DNA from 2 places in the Janthinobacterium sp. GW821-FHT03C08 genome. Region 1 is predicted to be linked to the other one. Evidence: predicted binding sites of a transcription regulator. Region 1 holds the regulator's gene; the other holds the start of a gene.

Region 1 (7,889 bases):
ACCTGATCAGCCTGCTGATCACGGCCTTTTTGCTGATCGTCGGCGCGCTGGGCTTCATCGCCGCCATCGACGGCCCCTACCAGATGTGGCATTACGCCAACAAGATGAAAATGACCTTGCAGGAAGTCAAGCAGGAATCGAAGGAGTCGGACGGCAATCCGCAGATCAAGGCGAAGATCCGCCAGATGCAGCATGAGATGTCGCGCCGCCGCATGATGGCCGACGTGCCCACGGCCGACGTGGTGGTGACCAACCCGACGCACTATGCGGTGGCGCTGAAATACGGCGAGAATTCGCGCGGCGCGCCGCAGGTGGTGGCCAAGGGCGTCGACGAGGTGGCGGCGAAGATCCGCGAACTGGCGGGCGAGCACAAGGTCGCCATCCTGGAAGCGCCGGCCCTGGCCCGCGCCCTGTACAAGCACACGGACATCGGCGACGAGATTCCCGAAGCCCTGTACGGCGCCGTGGCCGAAGTGCTGGCCTATGTGTTCCAGCTGCGCAGCTACGGCAAGGGCCAGGGCCAGCGTCCGGACAAGCCGAAGGCGCTGGCAGTGCCGCCCGAGCTCGATCCGCTCAACCCCGCATCGCAGACACCACCGGCAGCAGACGCCGCAGACAAGAATAAGGGAAGTACACCATGAACGGCCTGAGAATGCCAGCCTGGCTCAGCGGAATGGGCAACAACGCCAGCAAGGGCATCGCCGCGCCGGTCATCATCATCATGCTGCTGGCGATGATGGTGCTGCCGCTGCCGGCCTTCATCCTCGACATCTTCTTCAGCTTCAATATCGCGCTGTCCATCATCGTGCTGCTGACGGCGCTGTACACGGTCAAGCCGCTCGATTTCATGGCGTTTCCGACCATTTTGCTCGTCTCGACCATGCTGCGCCTGTCGCTGAACGTGGCGTCCACGCGCGTGGTGCTGACGGAAGGCCATACGGGCGCCGACGCGGCCGGTAAAGTGATCGAGGCCTTCGGCCACTTCTTGATTGGCGGCAACTACACGGTCGGTATCGTCGTGTTCATCATTTTGACCATCATCAACTTCACGGTGGTCACCAAGGGTGCGGGCCGTATCGCCGAGGTGGGCGCCCGCTTCGCGCTGGACGCCATGCCCGGCAAGCAGATGGCCATCGATGCCGACCTGAACGCGGGCCTGATCGGCGAAGACGAAGCGCGCCGCCGCCGCACGGAAGTGGCGCAGGAAGCGGAATTCTATGGCGCCATGGACGGTGCCAGCAAATACGTGCGCGGCGATGCCATCGCCGGCATCATGGTCACCGTCATCAACATCGTCGGCGGCCTGCTGGTGGGCCTGCTGCAGCATGACATGGGCTTTGCCGATGCACTGAAGAACTACACCCTGCTGGCCATCGGTGACGGCCTGGTGGCGCAGATTCCTTCGCTGATCATTTCCACGGCGGCCGGTATCGTCGTCTCGCGCGTGGCCAGCGAACAGGACATCGGCACCCAGCTGGTGGGGCAATTGTTTGCGAAACCGCAAGTGCTGTACATTACCGCCGGCATCATCGGCGGCATGGGCCTGATTCCCGGCATGCCGAACATGGTCTTCATCCTGCTGGCGTCCCTGCTGGCCGGGGCTGCCTACCTGATCAGCAAGAAGCGGGCGCAGGCGAAGGAGGCGGCCGAGAAGCCGGCCGAGGTGCCGCAAGCGACCGTGGCGCCCGAGCAGGAAGAGGCCAGCTGGCAGGACATCATGCCCGTCGATACCCTGGGCCTGGAAGTGGGCTACCGCCTGATTCCCCTCGTCGACAAGACGCAGGGCGGCGAATTGCTCAAGCGCATCAAGGGCATCCGCAAGAAGTTCGCCCAGGAAGTGGGCTTCCTGGCGCCGCCCGTGCACATCCGCGACAACCTGGAATTGAAGCCGTCCGCCTACCGTATCACCCTCAAGGGCGTGGAAGTGGGGACGGGCGAGGCCTTCAACGGCCAGTTCCTGGCGATTAATCCCGGCATGGCCAGCGGCACCTTGCCCGGCCTGGCCACGAGCGACCCCGCCTTCGGCCTGCCGGCCACGTGGATCGAGGCGAACCTGCGCGACCAGGCGCAGTCGATGGGCTACACGGTGGTCGACGCGGGCACGGTGGTGGCCACCCACCTGAACCACCTGATCACCTCGCACGCGTCCGAGCTGCTGGGCCGCGCGGAAGTACAATCCTTGCTGGACCACCTGGGCAAGGAATCGCCGCGCCTGGTGGAAGACCTGGTGCCGAAGATGCTGTCGCTGTCGACCCTGCAGAAGGTGCTGCAGAACCTGCTGTCCGAAGGCGTGCACATCCGCGACATGCGCACCATCATCGAAACCCTGGCCGAGCACACGGTGCACACGCAGGACCCGAACGACCTGACGGCGCTGGTGCGCGTGGCCCTGGGCCGCGCCATCGTGCAGCAACTGTTCCCCGGCGCGGCGGAACTGTCCGTGATGACCCTGGACAGCCGCCTGGAACGCCTGCTGATGCAAGCCATGGGCAATGGCGGCGATGGCGCCGGCATCGAGCCGGGCCTGGCCGACACCATCGCGCACCAGGCGGGACTGGCGGCGCAGCAGCAGGAAGCGCTGGGCCTGACGCCCGTGCTGCTGGTGCCGGCGCCGCTGCGCGCCCTGCTGTCGCGCTTCCTGCGCCGCGCCTTGCCGCAGCTGAAAGTGCTGTCGCATGCGGAAGTGCCGGAAACCAAGACGATACGGGTGACGAGCCTGGTAGGCGCGCAATAAGGCAAACCCAAATGAAAGGCCGGGGTCGAACCCTCAGGGGTCGATCCCAGTTGTCGCCTTGGGGTGTCGAAGCGGGTATGTCGACCGCCTGCCGACAGCGCCCGCCTGCCGTTTTTGCTTATTTTTTCATCAATTTCTTCGCGGCAAACTGAATAACGGGGACTTTCCCGTCCTGTTCCTTCGATCATTTCCTCCAAGCATCGCTAATAATGGAAACTGTCCGGGTGATCTGTGTCCATGTGGAAGACAGCACCCAAGCAACAGGAGTCGATGATGGTCACACAGTTCAGCCCATATTGCGCCACACCCGCCCCGGGAGGCCGGCCATGAATGTGAAGAAATTTACGGGTGCCTCGTCGCGCGATGCGCTGCGCAAGGTGCGCGAGGCGCTCGGCCCCGACGCCGTGATCCTGTCGAACCGCCAGGCCGATGGCGTGGTGGAAATCCTCGCGCTGGCCAATGACGATGCCGCCTCGCTGGCCTCGCCGCCGGCCGCCTCCGAAATGGCCCAGCCCCGTCCCCAGTTGCAGACCCAGTTCGCCACGCCGCAGCGTGCCGCCGCCCCGGCCCAGCGCCCGGCCGCGCCCCGTCCCGCCGCCCCGCGCCAGGCTGCCGCCGAGCCGGTGGACATGGCCCGCATGCAGCAGATGATGGCCAGCGCCCTGGCGCACGTGAAGGAAAACGCCGCCGCCGAGATGAGCGGCATGATGAATGAAATCCGCGCCATGCGCGGCATGATGGAAACCCAGCTGGCGGAAATCTCCTGGGGTTCGACCCAGCAGCGCGAGCCGCAGAAGGCCGTCGTGCTGCGCGAAATGCTGGCCGCCGGCTTCTCGGCCAGCCTGGCGCGCTACCTGATCGACAAGCTGCCGGCCGGCTTGGATGGCGCACAAAGCATGCGCTGGATCAAGACGGTCCTGAGCCGTAACCTGAATACGGTGGCCAATGAAGACGCCATGCTGGAGCAGGGCGGCGTGTTCGCCCTCGTCGGTCCGACCGGCGTCGGCAAGACCACCAGCACGGCCAAGCTGGCTGCCCGCTGCGTGATGCGCCACGGTCCGGAAAAGCTGGCCCTGATCACCACGGATGCCTACCGTATCGGCGCGCACGAGCAATTGCGCATCTACGGCAAGATCCTCGGCGTGATGGTGCATTCCGTGAAGGACGAGGCGGACCTGCGCATCGCCCTGAAGGAACTCAAGAACAAGCACACGGTGCTGATCGATACGGTGGGCGTGAGCCAGCGCGACCAGATGGTGACGGAACAGGTGGCCATGCTGTCGGGCGCCGGCGCCGACGTGAAGCGCCTGCTGTGCCTGAACTCGACGGCGACGCAGGAAACCCTGAACGAAGTGGTGCGCGCCTACCAGGGCAGCGGCCTGGCCGGCTGCATCATGACCAAGCTCGATGAGGCGGCGTCGATTGGCAACGTGCTCGACGTGGTCATCCGCCAGAAGCTGAACCTGTTCTATGTGTCGAACGGCCAGCGCGTGCCGGAAGACCTGCACCTGGGCGACCGCGCCTACCTGATCGACCGCGCCTTCAAGCTCAAGCGCGACTCGGCGGCGACGCAGTTTTCCGATGCCGAACTGCCGCTGCTGATGGCGCAGGCGGCCGCCCGCAACAATGAAGCGCGCGGGGTGCACCTTGGCTAACTTCGATTTCGACCAGGCCGAAGGCCTGCGCCGCATGCTGGCTGGTCCGCAGCCGCGCGTCATGACCTTCCTGTCGGCCACGCCGCAGGACGACAAGGGCGCCATGCTGGTCAACCTGGGCGCCTCGCTGGCCTACGGCGGCAATGAAGTGCTGCTGGTCGACGCCAGCGGCGGCAGCGATGGCGTGGCGTCGCGCCTGGGACTGGCGCATGGCGCCAGCCTGCTCGACGTGGCGCGCCAGCAGTGCGGCCTGAACCAGGTGATCCACCAGGTGCCGCAAGGCTTCGGCGTGGCCAGCCTGGGCGCGCGCAACCACCTGATGGACAGCATGGACTATGCGGGCGACGACGACACGCGCCGCCTGGGCAAGACCTTCGAGGTGATGGCGCGCCAGAGCGGCATCGTGCTGGTCGACGGCGTCGTGGCGGAGCAGGGCGAGTGCTTCCCCGTGCCCCTGATGGCGTCCTCGGATATCGTGGTGCAGGTGTCGAACAGTGCCAATTCGATCAAGGCGGCCTACTGCCTGATCAAGCGCCTGAACCAGGAACTGGGACGCCGCCCCTTCGGCATTCTTGTCACGGGCGCTTCCGAATCCGAGGCAAAAGTGGTATACGATAATATGGCGCAGGCGGCGAGCCGCTACCTGGCCGTGAAACTGACGTCGATGGGTTCCGTGCCGGCCGATGAGTACCTGCACCGCGCGGCGCGCCTGGGCCGCAGCGTGGTCGATGCCTTCCCGCTGGCCGGTGCCTCGGTGGCGTTCCGCGGGCTGGCCGAGCGGCTCGTGCGGTCGGCGGCGCCGGTGCTCGGTTCCACCTTGTACCAGACGGGGAGCGCCCACCATTTCAGCGCCTGAATCCAACCGTAGCACCAGATAAGACGAGAAAACAATAAGCAGCCTATGTACACGGTCAAAGGGAAATCGAACAAGGACTATTTGCTGACGGAGCATATTCCGCTGGTGAAGCGTCTGGCGCACCATATGAAGGCGAAATTGCCGCCTTCGGTCGAGGTCGATGACCTGATCCAGGCCGGCATGATCGGCCTGCTGGACGCCATCAGCCGCTATGAGGAAACCCATGGCGCGCAGTTCGAGACCTATGCCGTGCTGCGTATCCGCGGCGCCATGCTCGACGAACTGCGCACCAGCGACTGGCTGCCGCGCAGCATGCGCCAGAACATGCGCAAGATCGAAGAGGCGATGAGCATCCTGCAGCAGCGCCTGGGCCACCCGCCGACGGAGTCGGAAGTGGCCAAGCTGCTGAAAATGTCGCTGGCCGACTACCAGGAAATGCTGGGCGACGGCGGCGGCCACCAACTGGTGTACTACGAAGACTTTCATGACCCGGACGGCAATGACAGCTTCCTCGACCGCCACTGCGTGGACGAGGACAGCGACCCCTTGCGTTCCCTGCTCGATACCGATTTCCGGCAATCCGTGATCGATGCCATCGACGCGCTGCCGCCACGCGAGAAAATACTCATGGGCCTGTACTACGAAGAAGAGCTGAACCTGAAGGAAATCGGCGCAGTGATGGGCGTGTCGGAATCGCGCGTCTCGCAGCTGCATACCCAGGCCGTCGCGCGCCTGCGCGCAACCTTGAGGGAGCAGGCGTGGACTGGTCCAGCATAATCGGGCTGGCGCTGGCGCTGGCGGGCCTGCTGGTCGGCCAGGCACTGGAAGGCGGCAAGATGGCCTCCCTGCTGCAGCCGGCCGCCTTCGCCATCGTCATCATCGGCACCTTCGGCGCCGTGCTGCTGCAGACGCGGCTGCGCACCTTCGTGCGCGGCCTGGAAATGCTGCGCTGGGTGTTCCTGCCGCCGGCCGACACGCGCGCCGCGCTGGCGCGCGACATCGGCGCCTGGAGCCTGACGGCGCGCCGCGACGGCCCCCTGGCGCTCGAGCGCCTGATGGAAAACACGGCCGACCGCTTCAATGCCAAGGGCTTGCGCATGATCGTCGACGGCATCGCGCCCGACAAGCTGCGCCAGCTGCTCGACGTGGAAATCTCCGCCTACGAAATGGCCGAGCGCCAGGCCGTCAAGGTGTGGGAATCGGCGGCCGGCTATTCGCCCACCATCGGCATCCTGGGCGCCGTGCTGGGCTTGATCCACGTCATGGAAAACCTCACCGATCCGAGCAAGCTGGGTAGCGGCATCGCCGTCGCCTTCGTCTCGACGATTTATGGCGTCGGCCTGGCCAATCTGCTGTTCCTGCCGGTGGCCAATAAACTCAAGGCCATCGTTTCGCGCCGCGTGCTGCAGTATGAAATCACGGCCGCCGTGCTGTACGACATCGCCACGGGCGACCACACGCGCATCATCGAAGAGCGCGTCGCCAGCCTGCTTCACGAGCACTGAGCGAGCACTGACCATGATGCGGCGCGCGCGCAGGAAGTATGACGAGGAGCCGGACAACCAGGACCGCTGGCTGATCTCGTACGCCGACTTCATCACCCTGCTGTTCGCTTTCTTCGTCGTCATGTACGCCATTTCGCAAGTCAACGAGGGCAAGTACCGCGTCTTCCAGAATGCCATCGGCCAGGCCTTCAGCCTGGAAAAGGGCGCGCCGCCCATCATCATGGAAGCGCCGCAGGCGATCCCGCTGCCGAACCCCGCCCTGAAGCGCCGCACGGAAGCCATCCGCCGCGAGCGCGAACACATGACGCGCCTGGCGCAGGACCTCACATCCACGCTGGCGCCGCTGGTCAAGGAAGGCAAGGTGCGCGTGACGCAGACGAGCCGCGGCGTCAGCGTGGAAATCAATGCCAGCGTGCTGTTCGACCCGGGCGCGGCGCGCCTGACGCCGGAATCGGACCAGGCCCTGCGCGCCGTCGCCGTGCTGCTCAGGGACGACACGCACGACGTGCAGGTGGAAGGGCACACGGACGTCCAGCCGATCAGCAATTCGAATTTTGCCTCGAATTGGGAATTGTCGGCCGCGCGCGCCAGCGCCGTCGTGCGCCTGTTCATCGCCAGCGGCGTGCAGGCCGCGCGCCTGACGGCCGTGGGCCACGCCGACAACATCCCCGTGGCGCCGAACGACACGCCGGAAGGGCGCGCGCGCAACCGCCGCGTGGCCGTGACGATCCTGTCGGGCATCCCGGAAACGGTGACGGAAGTGCCGACGGCGCCCGTGGCGCCGGCACCGGCCAACTGAACCCCGCCGCTTGCTACAATCGCGGCCTTGCCATTCTTTCTCTCTCGACCATGAAAAGCAGTTCCCAGGGCGGTCTCGTCTACTCCACCGAAACGGGCCGCATGTGCCCCGCCTGCCGCCAGCCGCTGGCGCAGTGCGCGTGCAAGGCGCAGGCCAGGGCGGCGCCCGCGGGCGACGGCGTGGTGCGCGTGTCGCGCCAGACCAAGGGCCGCGGCGGCAAGAGCGTCACCGTCGTCAAGGGCTTGCCGCTGGACGCCATCGCCCTGGCCCTGCTGGGCAAGCAGCTGCGCGCGCAGTGCGGCTCGGGCGGCACCGTCAAGGATGGCGTGATCGAGGTGCA
Region 2 (7,889 bases), on a different contig from region 1:
GCCACCTGCGGCGCGCCGGGCGCCAGCATCAGCTGCAGCGTGCCGGCCGGCCTGGCCGTGGGCGCCACGGCCAGCGTGCGCATCGCCGCCGTGGCGAGCGCCGCGGGCAGCCTGGTCAACACCGTGACGCCGGGCGCCGGCGCCAGCTGCGCCAGCGCCGCCGACTGCACCAGCACCACCGTGGTGGCGTCGCCCGTGGTCGCGTCGACGGCCACGCGGCCGCAGCTCGACGCGGCGGCGGCAGCCCCGCTGACGCCCGTGAAATACCTGGCGCAAGGGGGCAAGAGTCTGCCCATGAGCTCCCTGCCGGTGGATAACTGGGACCCGACGGCCGGCGTCGGCGACGTCAGCACCTTCACGGCGCAATTCACCGTGGATGCGGCCGGCAAGAGCGACGCCAGCAATTTTGTCACGGTGCAGGCGGCCATGGACGCGGCCATTGCGCTGGGCAATAAAGTGCCGCCCGTGTTTATCCGCGTCAAGCCGGGCACCTACCGCGAAACCGTGTGCCTGCCCAGCAGCGGCACGCCGGCCATCCGCTTGTATAGCCTCGACAGCGACGCCTCGCACACGGTGATCGTGTTTAACAACGGCAACCCGACCGTCGATGCGTCCAAGACCAATGGCAACAAGTGCAACAGTTCGCCCGCCAACCCCATCGGCACCAGCGGCAGCGCCACCTTCGCCGTCAATGCGGCCGACTTCCAGGCGAAAAACATCACGTTTGCGAATGACTACGTGAAGGGCAGCTTTGCCGGCAGCAACCAGTCGGCCGTGGCCCTGATGACGCAGGGCGACAAGATCGTGCTGGAAAACGTGCGCCTGCTGGGACACCAGGACACGTTCTACATGAAGAGCGGCAACGTCGACCAGGTCTCGCGCATCTACGTCAAGGACAGCTACATCGAGGGCGACGTGGACTTCATCTTCGGGCGCGGCACGGCCGTGCTGGACAACTGCACCATCCATACCCTGAACACGGGCAATGGCAATGGCTATGTCACGGCGGCCAGCACGGATTACCGCAACAGCTACGGCTTCCTCATCACGAATAGCCGTTTCACGGCGGAAACGGGCACGCCGGTTGGCCAGATCTACCTGGGCCGCGCCTGGGACGAGGGCGTCTCCAGCCTGGCCGCGTATGGCGCCACCTCGCCGAATGGCCAGGTGGTCATCCGCAACTCGGTGCTGGGCGAGCATATCCGCAAGGCCGACCCGTGGGGCGAATCGACGGCCACGCGTCCCTACAGTTCCGTGCCGTCGGGCACCTTGCCGGCGAACCGCCTGTTTGAATATGGCAACACCGGGCCCGGCAACGGCAACTAGGTCCGCACGGGCGTAAGCGCCCGCTCACCGCGCCGCGCTGGCCTGCAAGGCAGCGCGGCGCTGTCGTGGCGCACCCGCGCCGCGTTACAATACGGGGTTTGCAACTGAATATAGAGAAGGTGTGCCGTGAATTTCATCAATAAATTATCCGCCGCGTGGACGGCCAATAATTCCCTGCTGTGCGTGGGCCTGGATCCGGACCTGGCGAAACTGCCGGCGGAACTGCGCGACGCGCCCGATGGAATCACCACCTTTTGCACGCGCATCATCGATGCCACGGCCGACCTGGCCTGCGCCTTCAAGCCGCAGATCGCCTATTTCGGCGCGCTGGGCGCGGAACAGCAGCTGGAAGACATCTGCCGCTACGTGCGCGAGAACTATCCGCACATCCCCCTGATCCTCGACGCGAAACGGGGCGACATCGGCGCCACGGCCACGCAGTACGCGCGCGAAGCGTTCGAGCGCTACGGCGCCGACGCCGTCACCGTCAATCCCTACATGGGCGAGGATTCGCTCGACCCCTACCTGGCGTGGGCGGACCGCGGCGTGATCATCCTGTGCCGCACCTCGAACCCGGGCGGCTCGGACCTGCAATTCCTCGACACGGACGGCGTGCCCCTGTACCAGCGCGTGGCGCGCCTGGTGGCCGAGAAATGGAACAAGAATGGCCAGTGCGCGCTCGTCGTCGGCGCCACCTTCCCTGAAGAACTGGCGCAGGTGCGCGCCATCGTCGGCGACATGCCGCTGCTGGTGCCCGGCATCGGCGCCCAGGGCGGCGATATTGCCGCCACCGTCGGCGCGGGCCAGACGGCGAACGGCATGGGCATGATGATCAGCTCCTCGCGCGCCATCATCTACGCCACGCCGCAGGCGGGCGAAGACTTCGCCGACGCGGCCCGCCGCGTGGCCATTGAAACGCGCGATGCGATCAATCAACATCGTTCGGTTTAAGTTGCATGCATAAAAAATGCCGGGCTAGCCCGGCATTTTGCATTCAGTCCCTTTGCGGGGCGACCATCTCCGCATAGTCGTACAGTTCTCCCAGGATTTCCTCTCCCCGCTCATCCACCGATTCCGACAGCACGTCGATTTCCGTGAACAGCATTTCGATGGTGCGGGCGCCGCCGTCGCCGTCGAACAGGCGGGCGGCGCGGTGCTGCTCCCAGCGCAGGCTTTCCGCTTCGCTCAGGGTTTGCGGGAAATTGCGGGCGCGGTAGCGGAACAGCAATTCCTGCAGGCGCTCGTCGGCAAACGAGGGACGGGCCGTGGCCAGCTTGGCCGGCGTGTCGCGGCGCAGCGATTCGAGCAGGCGGCGGTCGTCGTTGCTGACGAAACCGTTGTACAAGTCTTCATCCACGTCCAGGGAGGTACTGGCGCCCGGGCGCTGGAAGACTTCGGCCCAGATGGCGTCCATGTTCGGCGCTGCGGCGGCGAATTGCGCGTTGACCTTCGCGGCGTCCAGATCGATGCCCCATTGCGCCGCCATGGCGGGCGACAGGGTCTTTAAATTACCCACCAGCATGGGCGACTTGTTCAAATGTACGCTCTTCACGGGCAGGCGCGTCATGCCTTCCGGCATGGCCTCCTTGCGCGTAAATAAACGCGTGCGGATGGTGTCGGCGTCCAGTTCGAACAGTTCGCGCGGGTCGTAGGCGCAATCCCAGACGAGGATCTCATTTTTATTGCCCGGGTGCGTGGCCAGCGGCCAGACGACGCCCAGGCAGCCCCGTTCGGCGGGGAACATGCCGGACACGTGCAGGAAAGGCTGGCGCTCGCCGGCAGCCAGGTGCATGCCCATTTCGCTGGCGACCCGGTCCTTCTTGTGCAGGGCGAGGCAGAATTCGAACAGCTTCGGCTGCTTTTGCTTGATCAGGCGGGCCAGGGCGATGGTGGCGCGCACGTCGGACAGCGCATCGTGCGCCGCTTCGTGGGCCAGGCCATTGGCCTTGCTCAAATGTTCCAGCTTGAAGCTGGTCTGGCCATCGTCGCGCTTCGGCCATTGAATGCCGTCCGGGCGCAGCGCGTGCGTCATGCGCACGACGTCGAGGATGTCCCAGCGGCCGCAATGGTTCTTCCATTCGCGCGCATACGGATCGATCAGGTTGCGCCAGAACAGGAAACGCGTCACTTCATCGTCGAAGCGGATGGTGTTGTAGCCCACGCCGATGGTGCCCGGTTCCGAGAAGGCCGCCTCGATGGTGGCGGCGAACTGGTGTTCGGGCACGCCCAGCTGCAGACATTGCTGCGGCGTGATGCCCGTGATCAGGCACGACTGCGGGTCGGGCAGGAAATCATTGGCAGGCTGGCAATACAGCATGATGGGTTCGCCGATCTCGTTGAGGTCGGCATCCGTGCGGATGGCGGCGAACTGGGCCGGGCGATCGCGGCGCGGCTGGGCGCCAAAGGTTTCGTAGTCGTGCCAAAGGAAAGTCTGGGTAGTCATTGATGGTCGTTGCTTGCTTAATTGTTATCTTGGTTATCCGGGCCGCTTCAGTTTTCTGAAAACCTGCCGATACTACACGAGAGGATGGTCATCATGGCGTTTCCCGCATGGTGGCATATATTGCCCGTTCAAGGAGGCTTATCGTGTCAATTCCCATCGCCACAGGCGCCAATTCCGCCCCTTCCGTGACTTCCGTCAGTACGGCTGTTGCCGGCAAGGATGATAAAGTCCAGCAAAAGGATGCCAGCACCACGGAAATGAGCGTGAATGACCGCAGCAGGCTGCAGTTGAACGCGTCCATCATGCAGGCGTCGCTGAACGTGTCCATCGGCTCGGAAAACGAGCCGCTGGCGCTGCTGTACAAGACGGCCATCACCAACATCAATGAAGCGCTGAAGGGCCAGTACGGCGACGATGCCATCCAGAACGCGGCCTCGCAGGACAACAGCGCCGAAGCGACGGCGAACCGCATCGTCTCGTTGTCGACGGGATTTTTCGACGCCTACAAGAAGCAGAATCCCGGCCTGGACGATGATACGGCCCTGACGAAGTTCATGGATACCATCAGCGGCGGCATGGAAAAAGGTTTCAAGGAGGCGCGCGACATCCTCGGCGGCTTGAAGGTGCTGGGCGGCGATATCGCCAGCAATATCGACAAGACGTATGCGCTGGTGCAGAAGGGCTATGCGGACTTCGTCGCCGCGCACGGCGGCAAGAAGGATGACGCCGCCAAGCCTGCCGACAGCAAGGCTGCCTGAGCTACAGCATGACCCGGTTGCGACCCGAGGCTTTTGCCCTGTAGAGCGCCGCGTCTGCTGCGGCGATCAAGCCATGGTCGTCCTGTTCCGGCGCCAGGCTGGCCACGCCAAACGAGCCCGTGATGTGCGGCAGCGCGCTGCGCATGTCGCCGAAGATGACGGCTTGCTGCATGCGCTCGCACAAGCGTTCGGCCACCAGCAGGGCCACTTTTTCGTTGGTGTCCGGCAAGATCACCATCAATTCCTCGCCGCCATAGCGCACGGCAAAGTCCGTGGGGCGCAGGGCCGCGCCCAGCACTTGCGCGGCGATGCGCAGGGCCTGGTCGCCCGCCTGGTGACCGTGCGTGTCGTTGAAGCGCTTGAAATGGTCGAGGTCTATCATCACCAGCGACAGCGGCGCGGCGCTGGCGTGGGCCGTGATGATCATGTTTGGCAGCAAGTCGGTGAGCCAGGCGCGGTTGTACAAGCCCGTCAGGCTGTCGACCATCGACAGCTGGCGGTAGAACTCGCCCAGCTTCTGGCGCCGGCGCAGCAGGGCATTGGCGGCGCGGATGCGGAAGGACAGCAGCCGCAGCAGGTTGCGCGCCAGGCCGTTCGACTGCTCGATCAATTCCCACACGATGGCCGCGTCGATCACCAGCAAGTCCGTTTCTTCCAGGGCGGAAATGGCGGCCAGGTTGCTCGCTTCGTCGAGGACGGACTGTTCGCCCACGCTTTCGCCGGGCAAGACCTTGCTGACGGTGCCGTCATCCATGCCCGTGTGGGTGTCGGCGGCCACGGCCAGCGAGCCGCGCAGGACGATGTACAGGCTGGCGCCGCGCGTGTCGGTGATGGCGTCGCCCGCTTCCAGGCGCATGACGGGGCAGGGCGCCAGCATGGCGGCCGTCCGGCTATCCGCCCCATCGCGAAATAGCTGTAAATCGCCGATGTTGCAGCCTGAAGCGCCGAAGTTGCCGATCTGTTCCACAATCACACTTTCCAAAAGCCGGTGCCGCGCATGCGGCGCGACGGTAGCTTCATGATAGCTTAAAGCGGCCTTGACCGTAACGGCAAAGGCTTGCTTGCGATCACTTTCTATGGGAAATACGACAATTATTTCCTTGTCGCGTTAGCAAGCTGAAATGCTTGCTGTTTTTATATGGATGTTGTCGCGAGGGGAAGGCACAAGCGTGGCGCCAGATACGCGGGGGCCAGATGCGCAAAGGCAGCCTTGAACGGCTGCCTCGTCTCTGGCTGATGTTGCAGGTGGGAATTACTCGGCGGTTTCTTCCGCTTCCGTCGCATCGATCACGGCATTCTTGCCGGTGGCGTGGCGCTTGCTGTCGTGCAGGCGGCCCAGGGCGCTATCGATGGCGCGTTTCAGTTTGTCGGTGGCGCCTGCCACGGACTGGTGCACGGTGGCGTTTTGCTCGGTGACGGCGATTGGTTGATAACCGGCAACACGGGCTTCCATGACGCAGCGGATATCGTCGGCGCCGCCTTTCGGGCCGTTGGTGTCGCTGAGGTGGACTTCGATGCGGGTCAGGTTGTCGCGGAAGCGGCTCAGTGCGCTTTCAAGTACGGATTGCACATGTTCGTTCAGTCCAGCGGTGTTGGCGATGGTGCTGTCGGTATGAATATTGATTTGCATATGCTTACTCCTGTCAATTCAAAAAAAACCCATCTCAGGCACCTTGCATGGCAGTGGCGAAACCCGCTGCCGGGGCGCGTCGGCGCCTGGTTCTTGCCTCATGTACTTGCCCCCTGTACATGGCCTGTCTTACGTAACCCATCTTACTCCAGTTTCCACAATTTCAAGGGGTCTGCACGATTAAGATGCGCTTAACCCTGCATCCAGGTCAAGTTTCCCTGATGAAATTTCTTGGCCGGCTTTTAGCCATTGATGAGACCGGCCGCAATATTGATCGACAGTCCCAGCACCACCAGGTTGAAGAAAAAGCTCAGCACGGATTGCCCCAGCACGATTTGCCGCATCAGCCGCGTCTGCACGGTCACGTCCGACGTCTGCACGGCCACGGCGATGGTGAACGAGAAATACAGGAAATCCCAGTAATCGGGGTTTTGCTCGTCGTCGGGAAACTTCAGGGGGCGCGGGCCGGCGCCGGCCTGGTAGTACAGGTGGGCGTAGTGAAAGCAGAACAGGGTGCCGACGAGGAACCAGGAACCGACCAGCGTGAGGATGGTCAGGCCGTAGTGCAGGGCGCGCGCGTCCGGCGTCATGTCCTTCATGGCCGACAGCTGCGAGACGATGGCGACCAGGCTCATCACGGACGCCACGGACAGGGCCGACAGCACCGTGGCCGCCCGTTCATCCTGGCGCGCCGCGATCGCCTTCACCCGGTGGTGGTTGGCGCGCATCATCATCCAGGCCATGGTGGCCAGGTAAAACCAGACGGCCACGTTCCACGCCGTCAGCAAACGCGTCAGCTGTTGCCAGGACGAGGGCAGCAGCAGGCCGGCCGCCACGCCGATGGCCGTGGCCAGGCTCAGGTGGGGACGGCTGCGGATGAAGCTGCGGAGGGGGAGCGTGATTTTCATGGTGCCTGGATGCATCAGTTGGGATAGCGCATCTTATCCCTTAACTTGCGGCGGTGGTGGCCTCCCTGGCCGCCGTCTCCTTGGCATGGTGGGGAAAGCGGTCCATGCGCGACAGCACGGGGAACAGCACGGCCCACAGGCCCGTCACGGCCAGGGTGGCGGCGCCGCCGAAGAGCACGGCGCGCACGAGGCCGAACCAGCCGGCCGTCAAGCCCGATTCGAATTCGCCCAGCTCGTTCGACGCGCCGATGAAGACGGCATTGACGGCGCTGACCCGGCCGCGGATCTCGTCGGGCGTCTCGAATTGCACCAGCAGGTGGCGGATGTAGACGCTGACCATGTCGCCGGCGCCCATGAGGAACAGGGCCGCCAGGGCCAGGGGGAAATGGCTGGTGCTGCCCAGCACCAGGGTGCCCAGGCCGAAGACGGCCACGCCGCCGAACATCCAGGCACCCACCCGGCGCGTGATGGGGAAGATGGCCAGCACGATCGAGCAGACGGCGGCGCCGGCGCCCGGCGCCGTGCGCAGCAGGCCCAGGCCGCCGGGACCCGTGTGCAGCACGTCGTGCGCCAGCGCCGGCAGCAGGGCCGTGGCGCCGCCGAACAGCACGGCAAACAGGTCCAGCGAGATGGCGCCCAGCACGATGGGCTTCGACCAGACGAAATGCAAGCCTTCGAGCAGGGTGTGCCAGCTGACGGGTTCGCGTTTCACCACCTGCGGCGCCGGCGTGGTGGCGCGCATCAGCAGCACGGACAGCACCAGCAAGGCCGACGAGATCAGATACACCACCTTGGGGCCGAAGTAGTACAGCAGGCCGCCCAGG

Evidence for each region. Region 1 encodes FliA, which starts transcription of late flagellar genes. Its sites were predicted from a motif close to CTAAAGTTTNNNNNNNNNNNGCCGNTA; they were not measured.
Region 2: AC07VL_RS09100 (DUF5610 domain-containing protein) is a predicted target of FliA. The motif match lies at 3,815-3,841, and genes of this name have one in related genera.

The regions. Positions count from the first base shown of each region.
Region 1 is NZ_JBWKUP010000010.1:265,202-273,090, reverse strand. It holds gene flhB (flagellar biosynthesis protein FlhB) at 1-641, shown strand, start outside; gene flhA (flagellar biosynthesis protein FlhA) at 638-2,734, shown strand; gene flhF (flagellar biosynthesis GTPase FlhF) at 3,061-4,389, shown strand; gene AC07VL_RS16640 (MinD/ParA family ATP-binding protein) at 4,382-5,245, shown strand; gene AC07VL_RS16635 (RNA polymerase sigma factor FliA) at 5,291-6,022, shown strand; gene AC07VL_RS16630 (flagellar motor protein) at 6,004-6,750, shown strand; gene motD (flagellar motor protein MotD) at 6,767-7,549, shown strand; gene AC07VL_RS16620 (translation initiation factor Sui1) at 7,600-7,889, shown strand, end outside.
Region 2 is NZ_JBWKUP010000005.1:286,423-294,311, forward strand. It holds gene AC07VL_RS09085 (pectinesterase family protein) at 1-1,326, shown strand, start outside; gene pyrF (orotidine-5'-phosphate decarboxylase) at 1,453-2,277, shown strand; gene sbcB (exodeoxyribonuclease I) at 2,321-3,769, opposite strand; gene AC07VL_RS09100 (DUF5610 domain-containing protein) at 3,913-4,527, shown strand; gene AC07VL_RS09105 (GGDEF domain-containing protein) at 4,529-5,494, opposite strand; gene AC07VL_RS09110 (HPF/RaiA family ribosome-associated protein) at 5,780-6,157, opposite strand; gene AC07VL_RS09115 (DUF1345 domain-containing protein) at 6,400-7,065, opposite strand; gene AC07VL_RS09120 (MFS transporter) at 7,106-7,889, opposite strand, start outside.